3 regions of the Agromyces sp. CCNWLW203 genome follow, and region 2 is predicted to be linked to each of the others. Evidence: predicted binding sites of a transcription regulator. Region 2 holds the regulator's gene; each other region holds the start of a gene.

Region 1 (5,547 bases), on a different contig from region 2:
GGTCGGGCCCTCATCTCGCTTCCACCAGCGGATGTGGTGCGCTTGCGTGTGCGAGGGAGGCCGCTGGCACCCGGGCCAGGCGCAGCCACCGTCGCGAGCGACGAGCACCGCCTTCTGAGCAGAGCTGAAGAGTCGACGCGATCGCCCGAGCTGCACTCGCTCGGAGCCTTCGGCGAGGTAGAGCGGCGAGATTCCAGCGGACATCGCCCACTCGCGCACCGTCTCGGTGGAGACCGGGTGCTCGACGCCGTCGATCGTCGCGTGCCCCGTGCCGGACGCGAGGTCGTCACCGTCGACGCGCGCGATGACCGTCACCGCTCTCAGCGCCGGAGGGGCGTCAGCGCTCGACAGCGACAGCCACGCGATGTCGGCGAGCGCATCGGCATTCATCTGCGCGATCGAGCGGTCTTCGGCGAGCACGCCGTCGCCTCGGGATGCGTCGGCCGACCCAGCACCATCCGGCCCAGCGCCGACCGACCCTGCATCAGCTGCCTGACCGGTCGTCGCGTCCGCGGCGGCTGCATCGGAGCCGGCGGCGCCGGAAGCCTTCGCGCCGAACCCGGAGCGAGCGTCGCGCGCGGCGTGCAGCTCGGCGCCGACGAGCGTCTCGATCGCCAGCTTGATCGGAGCACCGCTCGCCGGGTCGAATGCGCCGCGGAGGTTGATCATGCCGGCAGCGTCTTGCCAGATCTTCAGCGACCGGGCGCTGCGCAGTTCGTCTTCGCGCGGCTTCACCCCGTCGGGATCGAGATGCGCCTCGAGCTGCCGGATGAGACGCTGCGTGCCTTCGACGCCGACGACGGGCGCCCGCTCGACGAGGAGTACCTCTGCATCACCGAGGTCGTCGCGATCGGCACGAATGGCGACGCGGTCGAGGAATCGACGGATCAGATCGGCGGCATCGATGCTCACCGCGCCCGACTCGAACGCCGTCGCCAGATGAGGATGGCGGGCCGGTAGCACCTCGCCCGTGAACGATCGCCGCCCGGAGGTGGCCTCGCCGATGGAGACGAGCCGCGCGGCATCCGCATACCGACCGCCGGTCGCCTGGACGATCAGCCGCTCGGCCGTGGCGAACCCGTGCTTCTTCGCCACGTCGGACTCGTCGCCCGTTCGCGACCGCCCTGCCAGTTCGGCGGCGCATCGTGCCTGCAGCACCTGCACACTGCGCTGCAGCCGCGCGAGCGCCTCGGTCGCGCGCACCAGACCGTCGTCGCTCATGACCCGGACATCGGAGCCGACCTCGCGCGATTCGGCCATGAGGGCGCCCGACCACGCCTCCGTCAGATTCGCATACAGACCCTCCAGCGACTGGAGTGCTCTGGGCGAATCGTTCATGCTTCATTCTCCCATGTGGAGGACGGCAAGGGAAGAGAAAGATTCGATTGTGGAGAAGCCGATAACACCATAGATTCGAACAAAGATACGATCTACACGATGGCATCTCGAGTGGGCTCATCACACGGACATCAGGGAGGGCACGGCCGAGACTCTGCACATGAATCCGCCAACGTTCACGGCGGCAGAACCACCCCACCCCTAGGCTGACCCCATGGCCGCGGAACTCCGGGATCCCGTTCGACGCATGCTCGAATCCGTGCTCCATGACGTGCGCCCACGCGACGACGGCGAGGTCGCGAGCTACATTCCCGAGCTCGCGACCGTCGACCCCGACCAGCTCGGCGCCGCACTCGCGAGCACCCACGGCGTCGTGCACGAGGCGGGCGACTGCGACGCCGAGTTCACGATCCAGTCGGTGTCCAAGCCCTTCGTCTTCGCGCTCGCGGTCGATGCCCTCGGCCTCGTCGAGGTGACCCGCCATGTCGGCCTCGAACCGAGCGGCGAGCCGTTCAACGCGATCAGTCTGGAGGCGGCATCCGGTCGCCCGCTGAACCCGATGATCAATGCGGGCGCCATCGTGACGACCTCGCTCATGCCGGGCGACACGGCCGACGAGAAGTTCGCCCTCGTGCAGGCCGGCCTCGGCAAGTTCGCGGGCCGCGACCTCGCGGTCGACGACGACGTGTTCTCGTCCGAGGCATCCACCGGCGATCGCAATCGCGCGCTCGCCTACCTGACCCGCTCGGCCGGCACGCTCGCTTCGACGGCGGATGTCGCGACGACCGCGTACTTCCGCCAGTGCTCGCTGACCGTCAACGCGCGCGACCTCGCGATCATGGCGGCGACGCTTGCGACGGGCGGCGTGAACCCCGTGACCGACGACCGCGTCATCAGTGAAGACGCCGCACGCTGGACCATGGCCGTCATGACGAGCTGCGGCATGTACGACGCGTCGGGCGACTGGCTCGTGCGCGTCGGCCTGCCGGCGAAGAGTGGCGTCGGCGGCGGCATCGCGGCGGTGCAGCCCGGCCAGTTCGGCATCGGCACCTTCAGCCCGCGCCTCGACGCGCGCGGCAACAGCACCCGCGGGGTGGCCACCCTCGAGCTGCTCTCGGAGCGGCACGGCCTGCACATGCTGCAGCACCACGGGGCGCCGCTGTCGCCGATCGCCTCGCTCGAACGCGAGGGCGACGACACCGTCGCGAGGCTGCGGGGCGAGATCTTCTTCGCCGGCGCCGAGGAGGTGCTCACGCGTCTCTCCCCCTTCGTCGGCGGTGACGGATGCCTCGTGCTCGACTTCTCCGAGGTGACCCGAGTCGGCGAGGGCTCGAAGCGCGTGTTCGCCGCGGCGCCCGCGCTCGTGGGAGCCGGGCCCGACGGGCGCGCCCGCGTCGTCGTGCGCGATCCGGAGGGCGTGCTGCGGCTGCACGACGAGTGAGCGGTCGAACAACCGAGCGGATGCCGCGCGGCGGCTGCACCACGAGTGAGCAAGCGGATGCTGCATGGCGGCCGCATGCCGCCCGGGCTGAACACGGGCACGCACCGGCGGTACCCGATCGACGCCGCACGTCGGGTGTCAACCCCTTCCGCGCCCGCGGCCGATCGCGAGAGGCTGGCATGGCCGAGCGACCCGACGAGACCTCGCCGGCACTGATGCGCGAAGGAGCGAGCGATGACCGACTCGACCGTTTCCGGCCAGCCCTACGAGCCGACGAAGGCGACCGGCCCCCGACGACCCGACGATGAGCTCCGCGCCGACGAGACCGGCGCGGAGGAGCCGCGCAAGGACGACGGCGAGACGAAGGATCCGACGCAGACGCCCGACGGCGAGGCGGCGCCGCTCAGCGAGTCCACCGACGGCGGTCTCGACGGCGGCGACCCGGGCGTCGAGGAGTAGTCCGGACTGCGCCCTATCGCTCGCCGAGCAGCAGCCCGCGCCGCGTCGTCTCGGAGCGCATCGCGTTGATGAAGTCGGCGTACGCGTTCTTGCTCTTCGCGTAGCCGATCGCACCGCCCTTGACGGCGCCGAGGGCGCCATCCTGGTCGAAGCGGAGCCACGTGTTGCCGTGCTGGTCGACGCCGATGTCGAACGTGAACGAGATGTGAAAGTTCTTGCCCGCCATCGCTCCGAGCAGCAGGGTCTTCGACAGGTTGCCGCGCTCGAGCTTGATGCTGCCCTGCGACGGCTGGGTGGCCTCGTAGCCGAGGCCCTGCGCGATCGAGATCACGACGGGCACGGTCTGCTGTTCGTTGCCGGCGAGGATGAGTTCGGGCATGGCGTCGGGCTCCTTCTGATGGCGGTCAGGCCTGGCGGCCGGCCAGACGACGATATCGCGACCACGAGCGGATGCCGCGTGGCGTCAGCCGAGGTTCCGGACACGCCCCGCGGCGTGCACCCGATGCGGTGCATGGCCGTCTCGAATCTCGCTGGCGGCCACGAGACCCGAGGAGTACCTTGACGGCATGACCGTGGCGGTCGATGCAGCCGCGTTCAGCGAACTGGAGTCCGGGTTCGCTGGCGAGCTCGTGCGGCCCGAAGACGCCGGCTTCGACGAGCACCGCAAGGTCTGGAACGGCTCGATCGATCGTCGCCCCGCCGTGATCGCGCGCTGCGCCGGCGCCGACGACATCGGTGCGGCGCTCCTCTTCGCTCGCCGCACCGGCCTTCCCGTCGCCGTTCGCGGCGGCGGTCACAGCTTTCCGGGCCTCTCGGTGTGCGACGACGGCATCGTGATCGACCTCGCGCCGATGAGGGGGGTGACCGTCGACCCCGAGTCGCGCACGGTGCACGTGCAGGCGGGCGCACTGCTCGGCGACCTCGACCGGGCGACGCAGCCCTCGGGGCTCGCGGTGCCGAGCGGCATCGTCACGCACACCGGCGTGGCCGGCCTGACGCTCGGCGGCGGCATCGGGTGGATCATGCGCAAGCACGGCCTCAGCATCGACCAGCTGGCGTCGGTCGAGCTGACCACCGCCGAGGGCGAGCACGTCATCGCGAGCGAGACCGAGAACGCCGAGCTCTTCTGGGGCGTGCGCGGCGGCGGCGGCAATTTCGGCATCGTCACCGCGTTCGACTTCAGACTGTGCGAGGTCGGTCCGACGGTCGTCGCGGGCCCCATCTTCTGGCCGATCGAGCAGTCGCCGCAGGTGCTGCGCTTCTACCGCGACTGGATCGCCGACGCGCCCGACGAGCTCATGACGATCGTGCTGCACCGCAAGGCGCCGCCGCTCCCCTTCGTTCCGCCCGAGCTGCACGGCAAGCTCATCGTGGGCGTGGTCTGCTGCTACACCGGGCCGGTCGACGAGGGCGAACGCGTCGTGCGCCCGATGAAGCGGTTCGGTTCGCCGGTGCTCGACCTGTGCGTACCGAAGCCGTTCCTCGAGCATCAGGCGATGTTCGACCCCTCCTTCCCGCCCGGGCGCTGGTACTACTTCCGCTCGTGCGATGTCGCCGAACTGAGCGACGAGGTCATCGACATCACGGTCGAGCACACGCGGCGCATCCGGTCGCCGTTCACGAGCTTTCCCATCTGGCAGCTCGGCGGCGCTGTGGCGACGGTCGGCGAGAACGAGACGGCGTTCAACGGGCGGAGCGTCGGACACACGTTCAACATCAACGCGGCGACCGAGACATCCGCCGGCTTCGATGCCGAACGCGACTGGGTGCGCGACTTCTGGACGGCGCTGAAGCCGTTCCACACGAGCGTCTACGTGAACTTCCTCATGGACGAGGGTGAGGCGCGGATTCGCCAGGCCTACGGGCCGGAGAAGTACGGCCGGTTGAAGGCGCTCAAGCGCGAGTACGACCCCACGAACCTGTTCCGCTTGAATCAGAACATCCCGCCGGGCTGAGGCTGCCGGCCGAGGACTCGACGGCCACCCCTCGCCGCGCAACGTGTGCGCGTCACGGTCGTGCTCGCACGCGCACGCGCGATGCCTCGCGCCTGTGGAGGGGAGGTCGTGTCGATTTCCCCTCGCGGGCATCGACTCATTGGAGAACGATGGAACGAGCCATCCGCTCACGAAGGGAACCGACATGCGCAGGATCACCGTGACCAACAACATCTCGCTCGACGGCGTGATGCAGGCGCCGATGTCGCCGGAGGAGGACACCCGCGGCGGGTTCACGCTCGGCGGCTGGGCGCTCGGCGCGAACGCCGACCCCGAGCTCGGCGCCGAGATGGCGAAGGGCATGGCGAACACCGG
Region 2 (5,547 bases):
CTCGGAGTTCGGCGTCGTCATCGACGCGATCAAGAACCTCGACGCCGACGTCACCTCGATCGAGGCGGCCCGCAGCCGCATGGAGGTCGTCGACGACCTCGAGACGAGCGGCTTCGACCACGGCATCGGCCCGGGCGTCTACGACATCCACTCGCCCCGAGTGCCCGGTGTCGCCGAGGTGCAGGCGCTGCTCGAGCGGGCCGCGGGCGCGATCCCGGCGAACCGACTCTGGGTCAACCCCGACTGCGGCCTGAAGACCCGCGGGTACGACGAGACCGTCGAGTCGCTGCGGCACATCGTCGAGGCGACCGTCGCGGTGCGGGCCGAGCGCGCCGCCCCGGTGCTCGCGGGCTAGCAGCAACCGAGCGGATGCCGCGGCTCGCGGCATCCGCTCGGCTCATGCCGGGGTGATGTACAGGCGCGGCGCGTACGGTCGACGCATGCAACTCGCGGTCCACGAATCCGGCGGGGGTGCGCGCACCGCGATCCTCATCCACGGCATCATGTCGGACTCGCGCGCCTGGCATCGCGTCACCGCCGAGCTCGAGGCCCAGGGATTCCGCGTGCTCGCCGTCGACCTCGCCGGCCACGGCCGCAGCCCGCGAGCGCTGCGCTATTCGCCGGCGGCCTGGGCGAGTGACGTCGTCGAGACGCTCGAGCCCCTGCTCGACGGGCCGCCCGACGTCGTCATGGGGCATTCGCTCGGCGGCCTCGTCGCGAGTCTCGTGGCCGACCGGCTCGCTCCGCGGGCCGCGATCTACATCGACCCCGCGTTCTCGTTCCCGAAGGGCGTGAAGGGCTGGGCGTTCAAGGCGTTCTTCGCCATCGCGCCGCGGCCCAGGCGATCGGCACTCGTGCGCATGAACCCGAAGTGGAGCGCCGCCGACGTCGATATCGAACTCGCGACGCTGCGCGACTGGGACAAACGCACGATCCTCGGCTTCACCGACACCCGGCCGCTCGTGCCGCCCGCCCGGCTCGTAGCGCCGACGCTCGTCGTGCTCGCCGAGAAGAGCCTGCTCATCACGGCGAAGGTCGCGCGTCAGCTGCGGCACCAGGGCATGACCGTCGAAACGGTGCAGGGCACCGGGCACACGGTCTTCCGCGACGACCACGCCGGATTCATGGATGCGGTGCTCGGGTGGCTCCGCGACCTCTCGCCGGCGACGCCGGAACCCGTGCCGGTCGGGGCGCGTTCCGCCGCGTAGCGGGAGGCATCCGCTCGCCGCGCTGGGGCGTGGGAGTCAGACCGCGCGCAGCACCGCGACGATCTTGCCGAGCACCTCGGCGTGGTCGCCCACGATCGGCTCGAACGCGCTGTTGCGGGGAAGCAGCCAGGTGTGGCCGTCGCGCTGGCGGAAGACCTTGACGGTGGCCTCGCCGTCGAGCATCGCCGCGACGATCTCGCCGTTCTCGGCGGTGCGCTGCGATCGCACGACGACCCAGTCGCCGTCGCAGATCGCGGCGTCGATCATGGAGTCGCCGGAGACCTTCAGCATGAACAGCTCGCCCTTGCCGACCAGCTGGCGGGGGAGCGGGAAGACCTCGTCGATCTGCTGCTCGGCCGTGATCGGCACACCTGCCGCGATGCGCCCGACGAGGGGAACCATCGCCGCGTCGCCGACCGGCGTGGGATCGGATTGGGTTGTCGGTCGGTCGGTCACGCCCGGCAGTTCGATGAGCACTTCGAGCGCACGCGGGCGGTTGGGATCGCGCCGCAGGTAACCGGCCAGCTCGAGTTGATTGAGCTGGTGGGTCACGCTCGAGAGCGAGGAGAGCCCGACGGCGTCGCCGATCTCGCGCATGCTCGGCGGGTAGCCGCGGCTCGAGACCGAGCGCTGGATCATCTCGAGGATGGCGATCTGCTTCGCGCTCAGACTCTTGCGGCGGCGGGGCCTGCCTGCTGCCTGCACGTCGTCGATGTCGGTGCTCAACGTCTCCGCCCCTCGTAGCGGCCGTGAGGCCGGATGTCGGTGGTGTCTGGTCGACTGTCTTCCAGACATTCGAAACTGTATCCGTCTCGCGTGCGTGCGGCAAACATCTGTTCGAGTGTGTCGGAGATCCGCTTCCGCGGGTTTCCGGAGTTCGATGCTTGCAATGTTCGAAATTCGAATGTATGTTCGGAACAGAGTTTCGCATCCGGTCCTCCCGGCCGAGGGCCGGATGCGACTCCTACAGGAGGTGTGACATGAGCGCAGTGATCGCAACGACCGGCTTCCAGCCCTCGCGGGCTCTTCCGCGCGGCTTCGACCAGACGCAGCAGGCGCAGGCCCCGGCACAGACCACAGTGGTGCGCACCCGTCTTCGCCTGACGCGGCGCGGTCGCGTCGTCTTCACCGGCCTCGCGGCGCTTCCGCTCGTGATCTGGGCGTTCGTGCTCGTGCTCGGCTCAGGTGCCGCCGCGGCCGACGTCGACTCCGCAGGCGCAACCTTCGAATACGTCACCGTCGGCGAGGGTGACTCGCTGTGGGGCATAGCCGAGACGCTCGACCCGAGCGGCGATGTGCGCGAGGTCATCGCCGAGATCGTTCGACTGAACGGCCTCGACGACGCGGTCGTCGAGCCCGGGCAGCGACTCGCACTGCCGCTCGCTCCGTGACTCACCGCTGAAACACGCCCGCGGGCCTCGTTAGGCTTGACGGGTGACGAGTCTCGAAGACCTCCCCATCCGCGACGATCTCCGCGGTCGCACTCCGTACGGAGCGCCGCAGCAGGCCGTGCCGGTCGCGCTCAACGTCAACGAGAACACGCATCCCATTCCCGAGGCCGTGGCGCACGACATCGTCGCCCGCGTGGCCGCGGCCATCATGACGCTCAATCGCTACCCCGACCGCGAGTTCACCGCGCTGCGTCGCTCCCTCGCCGACTACCTCGGCCACGGCCTCGACCCCGATCAGATCTGGGCCGCGAACGGCTCCAACGAGGTGCTGCAGCACATCATGCAGGCCTACGGCGGGCCGGGACGATCGGTGCTGGGTTTCGCGCCGACCTACTCCATGTACGGACTGCTCGCCTCGGGCACCGGCACCGAGTGGATCACGGCCGGCCGTGACGACGATTTCGAACTCAGCCCCGAGACCGCTGTCGCCGCGGTGCGCGAGCACGACCCCGACATCGTGCTGCTCTGCGCCCCGAACAACCCGACCGGCACGCCGCTCTCGATCGAGACGATCGAGGCGGTGTCCGACGCCGCTCGCGGCATCGTCGTCGTCGACGAGGCGTACTTCGAATTCGCCGACCCGGGCACCCCGAGCGCGCTCACGCTGCTCGAGGGTCGGCCGCGACTCCTCGTCTCGCGCACGATGAGCAAGGCCTTCGCGTTCGCCGGCGCCCGCGTCGGCTATCTCGCGGCCGACCCCGCTGCGATCGACGCGCTCCGACTCGTGCGTTTGCCGTACCACCTGTCGGCGCTGACGCAGGCGGCGGCGCTCGGTGCGCTCGCCCACTCCGGCGAGATGCTCGCGATGGTCGACGAGATCCGCGGGCAGCGCGAGCGCATTTCGGACGAGCTGGCCCGGCTCGGTTTCACTCCCTATTGCAGCGGCTCGAACTTCGTGCTCTTCGGCGGCGTCGACGACCCGCACGCCGTGTTCGAACAACTGCTCGCACGCGGCATCCTGATCAGGGAGATCGGCATTCCCGGTCACCTGCGCGTCACGGCGGGCACCGAGGCCGAGACCACCGCCTTCCTCGAAGCGATCGCCGTGTCAGCCCCGAATAGGATTGCCTCATGACCGCATCGAGCCCTTCGCGCACTGCCCGGGTGCAGCGCGAGACGAGCGAATCCAGCATCGACCTCTCGATCGACCTCGACGGCACGGGTTCGAGCGACATCGAGACCGGTGTTCCGTTCTACGACCACCTGCTCACGGCGTTCGCGAAGCACTCGCTCACCGACCTGACCGTGCGCGCGAGCGGCGACCTCGAGATCGACGTGCACCACACGGTCGAAGACGTCGGCATCGTGCTCGGGCAGGCCATCAAGCAGGCGCTCGGCGACAAGCGCGGCATCTCCCGCTACGGCGACGCGCTCGTACCGCTCGACGAGGCGCTCGCGCAGGCGGTCGTCGACATCTCGGGCCGGCCGTTCCTCGTGCACTCGGGCGAGCCCGTCGGCTTCGAATACCACCTCATCGGCGGTCACTTCACGGGTTCGATGGTGCGGCACGTGTTCGAGGCGATCGCCTACAACGCGGCGCTCACCGTGCACGTGACCGTGCTCGGCGGCCGTGACCCGCACCACATCGCCGAAGCGGAGTTCAAGGCGTTCGCGCGCGCGTTCCGCCAGGCCAAGGCGTTCGACCCGCTCGTGTCGGGCGTGCCCTCGACCAAGGGCGCGCTGTGACGCGCAGCCCTCGTGTCGTCGTGCTCGACTACGGTTCGGGCAACGTGCACTCGGCCGCGAAGGCGCTCGAGCACGCGGGCGCCGAAGTCACGGTGACGGCCGACCGCACCGCCGCCCTCGAGGCCGACGGGCTGCTCGTGCCCGGCGTCGGCGCCTTCAAGGCCGTCATGGACCAGCTGCACGCGGTGCGCGGCGGCGAGATCATCGATCGCCGTCTGGCGGGCGGGCGCCCGGTGCTCGGCATCTGCGTGGGCATGCAGGTGCTCTTCGAGCGCGGCGTGGAGCGCGGCGTCGACACCGAGGGCCTCGGCGAATGGCCCGGCACGGTCACCGAGCTGCCGGCCCCGGTGCTGCCGCACATGGGCTGGAACACCGCCGAGGCCGGTGAGGGCTCTGCGCTCTTCGCCGGCATCGAAGAGGAGCGCTTCTACTTCGTGCACTCGTTCGCCGCGCAGCAGTGGCTGCTCGACGTCGAGCCGCCGTTCCCGGCGCCGAAGCTGACGTGGGCCGAGCACGGCGGCCGATTCCTCGCCGCCGTCGAGAACGGCCCGTTGACGGCGACCCAGTTCCACCCCGAGAAGTCGGCCGAGGCGGGCATCCGGCTGCTCGCGAACTGGCTCGGCACCCTCGGCTGAGCCGCTCGAACGTCACGTGCACGCCGCTCCGACGAGGTCGGACTAGGATGCTGTGACTGTGCCGACTCGCAAGGCGCGACCGCGATGACTAGGACAGTGAATGAGTGAATTCAACAAGACCCCCCGCCTCGTGCTGCTTCCGGCGGTGGACGTCGCCGGTGGCAAGGCAGTGCGCCTGACCAAGGGCGAGGCCGGTACCGAGACGAGCTACGGCGACCCCGTCGACGCCGCCGTCGAGTGGGCGGATCAGGGCGCCGAGTGGATCCACCTCGTCGACCTCGACGCCGCGTTCGGACGAGGCTCGAACACGAGCGTGCTGAAGAAGACCATCCGTCAGGTGCGCGGCGTGAACGTCGAGCTCTCGGGCGGCATCCGCGACGACGAGTCGCTCGAGCACGCGCTCGAGATCGGTGCGAAGCGCATCAACCTCGGCACCGCTGCGCTCGAGAACCCCGAGTGGGCCGCCTCCGTCATCGCCCAGTACGGCGAGGCGATCGCCGTCGGGCTCGACGTGCGCGGCACGACGCTCGCCGCTCGCGGCTGGACGAAGGACGGCGGCGACCTGTG
Region 3 (5,547 bases), on a different contig from region 2:
ATGCCTGAACCGGGCCGGTTTTCCCGACTCAGACCCCGCTTCAGACCCGTTCGAGCAGCACCATGACCTCGAAGTGCGTCGTCTGCGGGAACATGTCGAACACGCGGCCGCGCACCGGCCGCAGCGACGGCATCGCCTCGAGGTCGCGCGCGAGCGAGGCCGCGTTGCAGCTCGAGTACAGCACGTGACGAACAGCGGATGCCTCGAGCCATCCGCTCAGCTCACGGCCGATGCCCCGACGGGGCGGGTTCACGATCACGAGATCGGGCGCCGTGTCTGCTCCCAGGGCGAAGGCGGTGGCGTCGCCGGCCTCGAACCGCACGCGCGAGAGCGCGGCATCCGTTCGGCTCAGCTCGGCGCTCGCGACGGCCTCGACGCTCGTCTCGATGCCGGTGACGGATGCCGCGGCATCCGCGATGTGGAGGGCGAAGCCGCCGACGCCCGAGTAGAGATCCCATGCCGAATCGGGCGCGAGCGCCCGCACCCAGTCGCGCGCCTCGACGTAGAGCGCCTCGGCGATCTCGGTGTTGGTCTGGAAGAAGCTCTGCGGGCGCAGGTGCATCGTCACGTCGCCGAGGCGCATCGGCAGCGTGGAGGCCTCGGTGAAGACGATCTCGTGCTCGCCCTCGAGCACGGCCTTGTGCTCGGGAAGCACGTTCGCGGTGACGACGCGCGCATTCGGCAGCTCGGCGAGGAGCCACGGCAGGTGCTTGCGGATGCGCCCGACCGGCTCGGTCGAACGCACCACGAAGCGGATCATGAGCTCGCCGTCGGGCGACTCGGTGAGGATCAGGTGCTTGAGCTCGCCCGTGCGGCTCGGCACGTCGTAGGGCGTGAGACCGGCGCGCGTGATGAACGCCGCGATCACCGGGAACGCCGCCCGGTGGCCGGGGGAGCAGATGCCGCACGCCTCGAGGTCGATGCCGTGGCCGTCGGCGTCGAGGATGCCGATCGTCGGGGCCGCCGTCGTGCCGCCGATCACCATCTTCGCCTTGTTGCGGTAGCCGCCTTCGCGGCTGCCGATCGGGGCCAGCCAGTCGAGGCCCGTGTGCGCGCGCAGGAGGTCTTCGGCGTGCCGCTGCTTGTCGGCGAGCTGCCGCTCGTAGGGCTGCCCCATGAGCGAGCACGAGGTGCAACGCCCGGCGTCGAAGTAGGAGCAGTCCACGGGTTCCAGCGTAGGCGCGGATACGGTGGTCGGGTGAGCGCCGCCGACGACCGCCCCCGTGCCCCCGGAGATCTCGTGCGGGTTCGCGCGACGAAGTGGCTCGGGCAGCCGCACTGGGAGTTCGACGGCCGCTGGCTCGGTGCCGATGAGCACGGCGACTGGGTCGGATTCCCGGCCGGCACCCGGTTCGCCCGGCCTGGCCATGCCTTCACCGCGACGTGGGACTCGGTGTCGCTCTTCCCGCGCGCGGGCTGGGCGGCCGGCTTCAACGCGGAGCATCCGCGGGGGCTCGGCACCTACGTCGACCTCGCGACGGTTCCCGAGTGGCGAGCGGATGCCGCGGGGGTAGCGGGGTCGCCGGGGTTGCCGGGTGCGCCGGGGTTGCCGGGTTCGGCCGTGGCGCCGGGGCCGCCCGGGTCGCCGGGCTGGACGGTCTCCTACGTCGACCTCGATCTCGACATCGTGGAGCGCGCCGGGTCGCCGGCATTCATCGACGACGAGGACGAGTTCGCCCAGCACGCGATGGAGTTCGGATACCCGCCCGAGTTGGTGGCGCGCGTTCGAGCCGATGCCGACGCCGTGCTGGGAGCGGTGCGCGGGCGCGAGGCGCCGTTCGACGGTGCCACGGCTGCGGGGTGGCTCGAACGGCTCGAACGGCTCGAACGTCTCGACTAGCTCGACTGGGTTCGTGCTGCCTGCCTTGCCTGCCTCACGCGTCGCCGATCATTCGCCGATTCATTCGAACATTTGTTCGATTCCAGCGCCGATTTTCGCTAGAATGAAGCCATGCCCGAAGCCAGCGCAGCACTCTCAGACCTGAGAGTCGCGTGCGATCTCGCCGATGAGATCTGGGCGGGCGCGCTGCTTCGACCATCGACCGATTCGATTGCCGATGTGGCGGCCATGAGCGGCGATGGGCTGGTTCGCGTGACCGAGTCGCTCGCCGAGTTGGCGCGTCGCGTGCAGTCGCTCCAGGCGAAGTGCGCTGCCGAGCTCGCGAGTCGTTCGCGCTCGGGCGGTGAAGATGATGTTGCTCGCAGGCACGGGTTCTCCTCGGCAGAGCGGCTCATCGCGTCAGCCACCGGCGGCCGGTTCAGCGACGCCGCCAAGCTCGTGGCGGTGGGCGAGGCGACCGCTCCGCGGGCGTCGTTCACCGGTCAGGCGCTGCCACCGCGGCACCCGCATCTGGCCGCCGGCCTCGAGTCCGGCTCGCTGTGCGTCGATGCAGCCGAGACGATCCGCCGATTCCTCGACGGGGTGGCCCCCCGTGCCGATCGGCAGCAGGTGGACGAGGCCGAACTGCTGCTGGTCGAACGTGCGCCGACCGTCGGGGTCGACGGGCTCACGCGGCTGATCAAGCAACTGCAGGCGCGACTCGATCCCGACGGTGTCAAGCCCCGCGAAGACGAGCTGCGTTCGCAGCGCGGGCTGCGCATCTGGGAGGACCGCGCCGGCATGATCCAGCTGCAGGGCGCGTTCGACCCGGTGAACGGCGCTCCGATCAAGCTGGCCGTCGAGGCGCTCGTCGGTGCCGAGCTGCACCGGGCACGCGACGCGAAGCGCGGCTTCGGCGCGGTGGCCGAAAGCGAGTGCGATGCTGACGGCGTCGGCATCGGCGTCGGCGCCGGTGGCGCGAATTCCGCGGGCGGTGTGCCCGCGCGCGCCGGCGTGCTCGATGCGATCGACGAGTCCGGCACGATCGGCGGGCCCGATGCGATCTTCGACGAGCAGCGCACGATCGCGCAGATGAACGCCGACGCGCTCGCCGACATTGCTCGCCTCTCGCTCGGGGCGAAGCAGGCGCCCGCGGCGCTCAGACAGACGACGGTGGTCGCGCGCATCGACGCAGGGGCGCTGGCCGACGGTCGCGGGCACGGCACGATCGACGGCATCGACCAGCCCATCTCGGTCGCAACGGTGCGAGAGCTGGCGATGTCGGCCGGCATCAGCCCGCTGCTGCTCGGTCACCGTTCCGAGCCGCTCGAACTCGGCCGAGCCGCCCGGCTCTTCACGCCTGCGCAGAAGCTCGCCCTCGTCGAGCGAGACGGCGGTTGCGCCTGGCCGTCATGCAACCGTCCGCCATCGCATACGCAGGCGCATCACATCCGGTGGTGGAAGCGGCATCGCGGCCGCACTGACCTCGGCAACGGCATCATGCTGTGTTCGCATCATCATCACCGAGTACATGACGACGGGTGGATCATCACGGTGCGCGATGCGCAGACGTGGTTCACGCCACCGGTGCATCTCGACCCGCAGCAGCGACCGCGCCCCGGCAATCGACGACTGCCGACGATGCCGAGAGCTGCCGTGGCGGCCGCATCCGTCGCGCGGGTGTCGGCTGCCTGAACCCGAGCCGGGTCTCGAGACGCTCCTTCGTGGCTACTCGACCGGCGGTGATGCGGCCTCGGCGGCACCCGGCTCGAAGCGGTAGCCCATGCCGGGCTCGGTGAGGAAGAACCGCGGCTCCGACGGCGTCGGCTCGAGCTTGCGCCGCAACTGGGCGACGTAGAGACGCAGGTATCCGGCATCGTTCGCGTGGAACGGCCCCCACACCTCGCTCAGCAGCATCTGCCGGGTGAGCAGCTTTCCCGGGTTCTTGAGGAACAACTCGAGCAGGCGCCACTCCGTCGGCGTCAGGCGTACGGATGTCGCGTGCCCCGAGGCATCCGTCGACCTGATGGTCTTCGCGGCCAGGTCGACCGTGAGGGCGCCGATCGCGTACGCCGAGGCATCCGCGTCGCCGCTCGTCGACCGGGCGCGGGCTCGGATGCGGGCGAGCAGCTCGTCCATCGCGAAGGGCTTCGTCACGTAGTCGTCGGCGCCGGCATCGAGGGCGTCGACCTTCTCGGCGGAGTCGGTGCGACCCGAGAGCACGAGGATCGGCACCTTCGACCATGCGCGCACCGCGCGGATGACGTCGAGGCCGTCGACGCGGGGCATGCCGAGGTCGAGGAGGATCAGGTCGGGGTGCGCGTTCGCCGCCAGGTCGATCGCCTCGGCACCGTCGCGAGCAGCGACGACCTCGTAGCCGCGCGCGGCGAGCGTGATGCGCAGCGCCCGCTGCAGCTGGTCGTCGTCATCGGCGAGGAGGATCCTCATCGCAGCTCCTCGGTGGGGGTGGTGGTTGTCGAAGTGGTCGTGGTCGGTATCCCGGCGGAAGGCAGCGTGACGACCATGGTCAGGCCGCCGCCGGGGGTGTCCTCGACGTCGAGCGTGCCGTCCATGCCCTCGACGAAGCCCTTCGACAGCGCGAGCCCGAGCCCGAGGCCCGTGTCGTTGTCGGTGTCGCCGAGGCGCTGGAACGGCGTGAACACCTCGTCGCGGCGTTCGGCAGGAATGCCGGGCCCACGATCGACGACGCGCAGTTCGGTGCGGCCCTGGAACGAACTCGCGGCGAGCCGAACGCGCTCGCCGTCGGGGCTGTGGCGCACGGCGTTCGCGAGCAGGTTCACGACGACACGCTGCAGCAGCACACCGTCGGCGAGCACGGGGGCCAGGTCGTCGGCGAGGTCGAGCTCCACGTCGGCGGGGCCGAGCGCGAGCTCGTCGAGCGCGGGCAGCACGACGTCCGCGACCTCGGTGGGGGCGAGGGTGACGGCGAGCGCCCCGGCCTGCACCCGGCTCACGTCGAGCAGGTTCGTGACGAGCTCGGCGAGTGCGTCGAGGCTCTCGGAGGCGGTCGCGAGCAGCTCGTCGCGCTCGGCGGCGGGCAGCTCGACCTCGTGCGAGCGCAGGGCGCTCACTGCCGCCGACGCCGAGGTGAGCGGGCGCCGCAGATCGTGCCCGACGGCCGCGAGCAGGGCCGATCGCATGCGGTCGGTCTCGACGAGGGCGCCGGCCGCAGAGGCGGCGGTCGCGAGCGCGCCGTGCTCGATCGCGGCATCCATCTGGGCGGCGATCACCTGCAGCAGGCGGCGCTCGGATGCCTCGAGGTCCTGTCCGTGCAGTTCGAGCACGCCGCGGCCGCCGATGGGGATCTCGGTGACCCGGTCGTCGCGGCTCGGCTCGCCGTCGGCGACCTTGGTCTCGCCGTCGACGAGGAGCCGCACACCGGTAAGGCCGAACGCCTCACGGGTGCGGGTGACCATCGCCTGCAGGGCGTCCTCACCTCGCAGCACGCTGCCGGCGAGGGTCGCGAGCAGCTGCGACTCCGCGGCTGCGCGGCGGGCGACGCGGGTGCGACGCGCGGCCTGGTCGACGACGTAGCTGACGAGCAGCGCGTTGGCGACGTAGAAGACGAGGGCGAGCAACTGTCTCGGGTCGCTGATCGTGAGCGTGTGCGTCGGTTCGACGAAGAGGAAGTTGAGGGTGAACCCCGAGAGCACCGCCGCGAACAGGCCAGGCCACATGCCGCCGATGAGGGCGACCACGATGACGAG

What was found. The regulator LexA, encoded in region 2, represses DNA repair genes until DNA is damaged. The targets are predictions, from matches to a motif close to TCGAACANNTGTTCGA.
Region 1: VPH61_RS17170 (HNH endonuclease signature motif containing protein) is a predicted target of LexA. The motif match lies at 1,414-1,429, and genes of this name have one in related genera.
Region 3: VPH61_RS02970 (HNH endonuclease signature motif containing protein) is a predicted target of LexA. The motif match lies at 1,905-1,920, and genes of this name have one in related genera.

Annotation. Positions count from the first base shown of each region.
Region 1 covers NZ_JAZHYX010000008.1:124,202-129,748, forward strand. Annotated here, with positions in the region: gene VPH61_RS17170 (HNH endonuclease signature motif containing protein) at 1-1,338, opposite strand, end outside; gene glsA (glutaminase A) at 1,553-2,779, shown strand; gene VPH61_RS17180 (hypothetical protein) at 3,014-3,238, shown strand; gene VPH61_RS17185 (hypothetical protein) at 3,252-3,617, opposite strand; gene VPH61_RS17190 (FAD-binding oxidoreductase) at 3,805-5,193, shown strand; gene VPH61_RS17195 (dihydrofolate reductase family protein) at 5,378-5,547, shown strand, end outside.
Region 2 covers NZ_JAZHYX010000004.1:28,675-34,221, reverse strand. Annotated here, with positions in the region: gene metE (5-methyltetrahydropteroyltriglutamate--homocysteine S-methyltransferase) at 1-355, shown strand, start outside; gene VPH61_RS10465 (alpha/beta fold hydrolase) at 441-1,208, shown strand; gene lexA (transcriptional repressor LexA) at 1,245-1,922, opposite strand; gene VPH61_RS10455 (LysM peptidoglycan-binding domain-containing protein) at 2,189-2,599, shown strand; gene VPH61_RS10450 (histidinol-phosphate transaminase) at 2,643-3,734, shown strand; gene hisB (imidazoleglycerol-phosphate dehydratase HisB) at 3,731-4,345, shown strand; gene hisH (imidazole glycerol phosphate synthase subunit HisH) at 4,342-4,980, shown strand; gene priA (bifunctional 1-(5-phosphoribosyl)-5-((5-phosphoribosylamino)methylideneamino)imidazole-4-carboxamide isomerase/phosphoribosylanthranilate isomerase PriA) at 5,081-5,547, shown strand, end outside.
Region 3 covers NZ_JAZHYX010000001.1:646,592-652,138, reverse strand. Annotated here, with positions in the region: gene rlmC (23S rRNA (uracil(747)-C(5))-methyltransferase RlmC) at 41-1,165, opposite strand; gene VPH61_RS02975 (hypothetical protein) at 1,199-1,840, shown strand; gene VPH61_RS02970 (HNH endonuclease signature motif containing protein) at 1,952-3,514, shown strand; gene VPH61_RS02965 (response regulator transcription factor) at 3,548-4,267, opposite strand; gene VPH61_RS02960 (ATP-binding protein) at 4,264-5,547, opposite strand, start outside.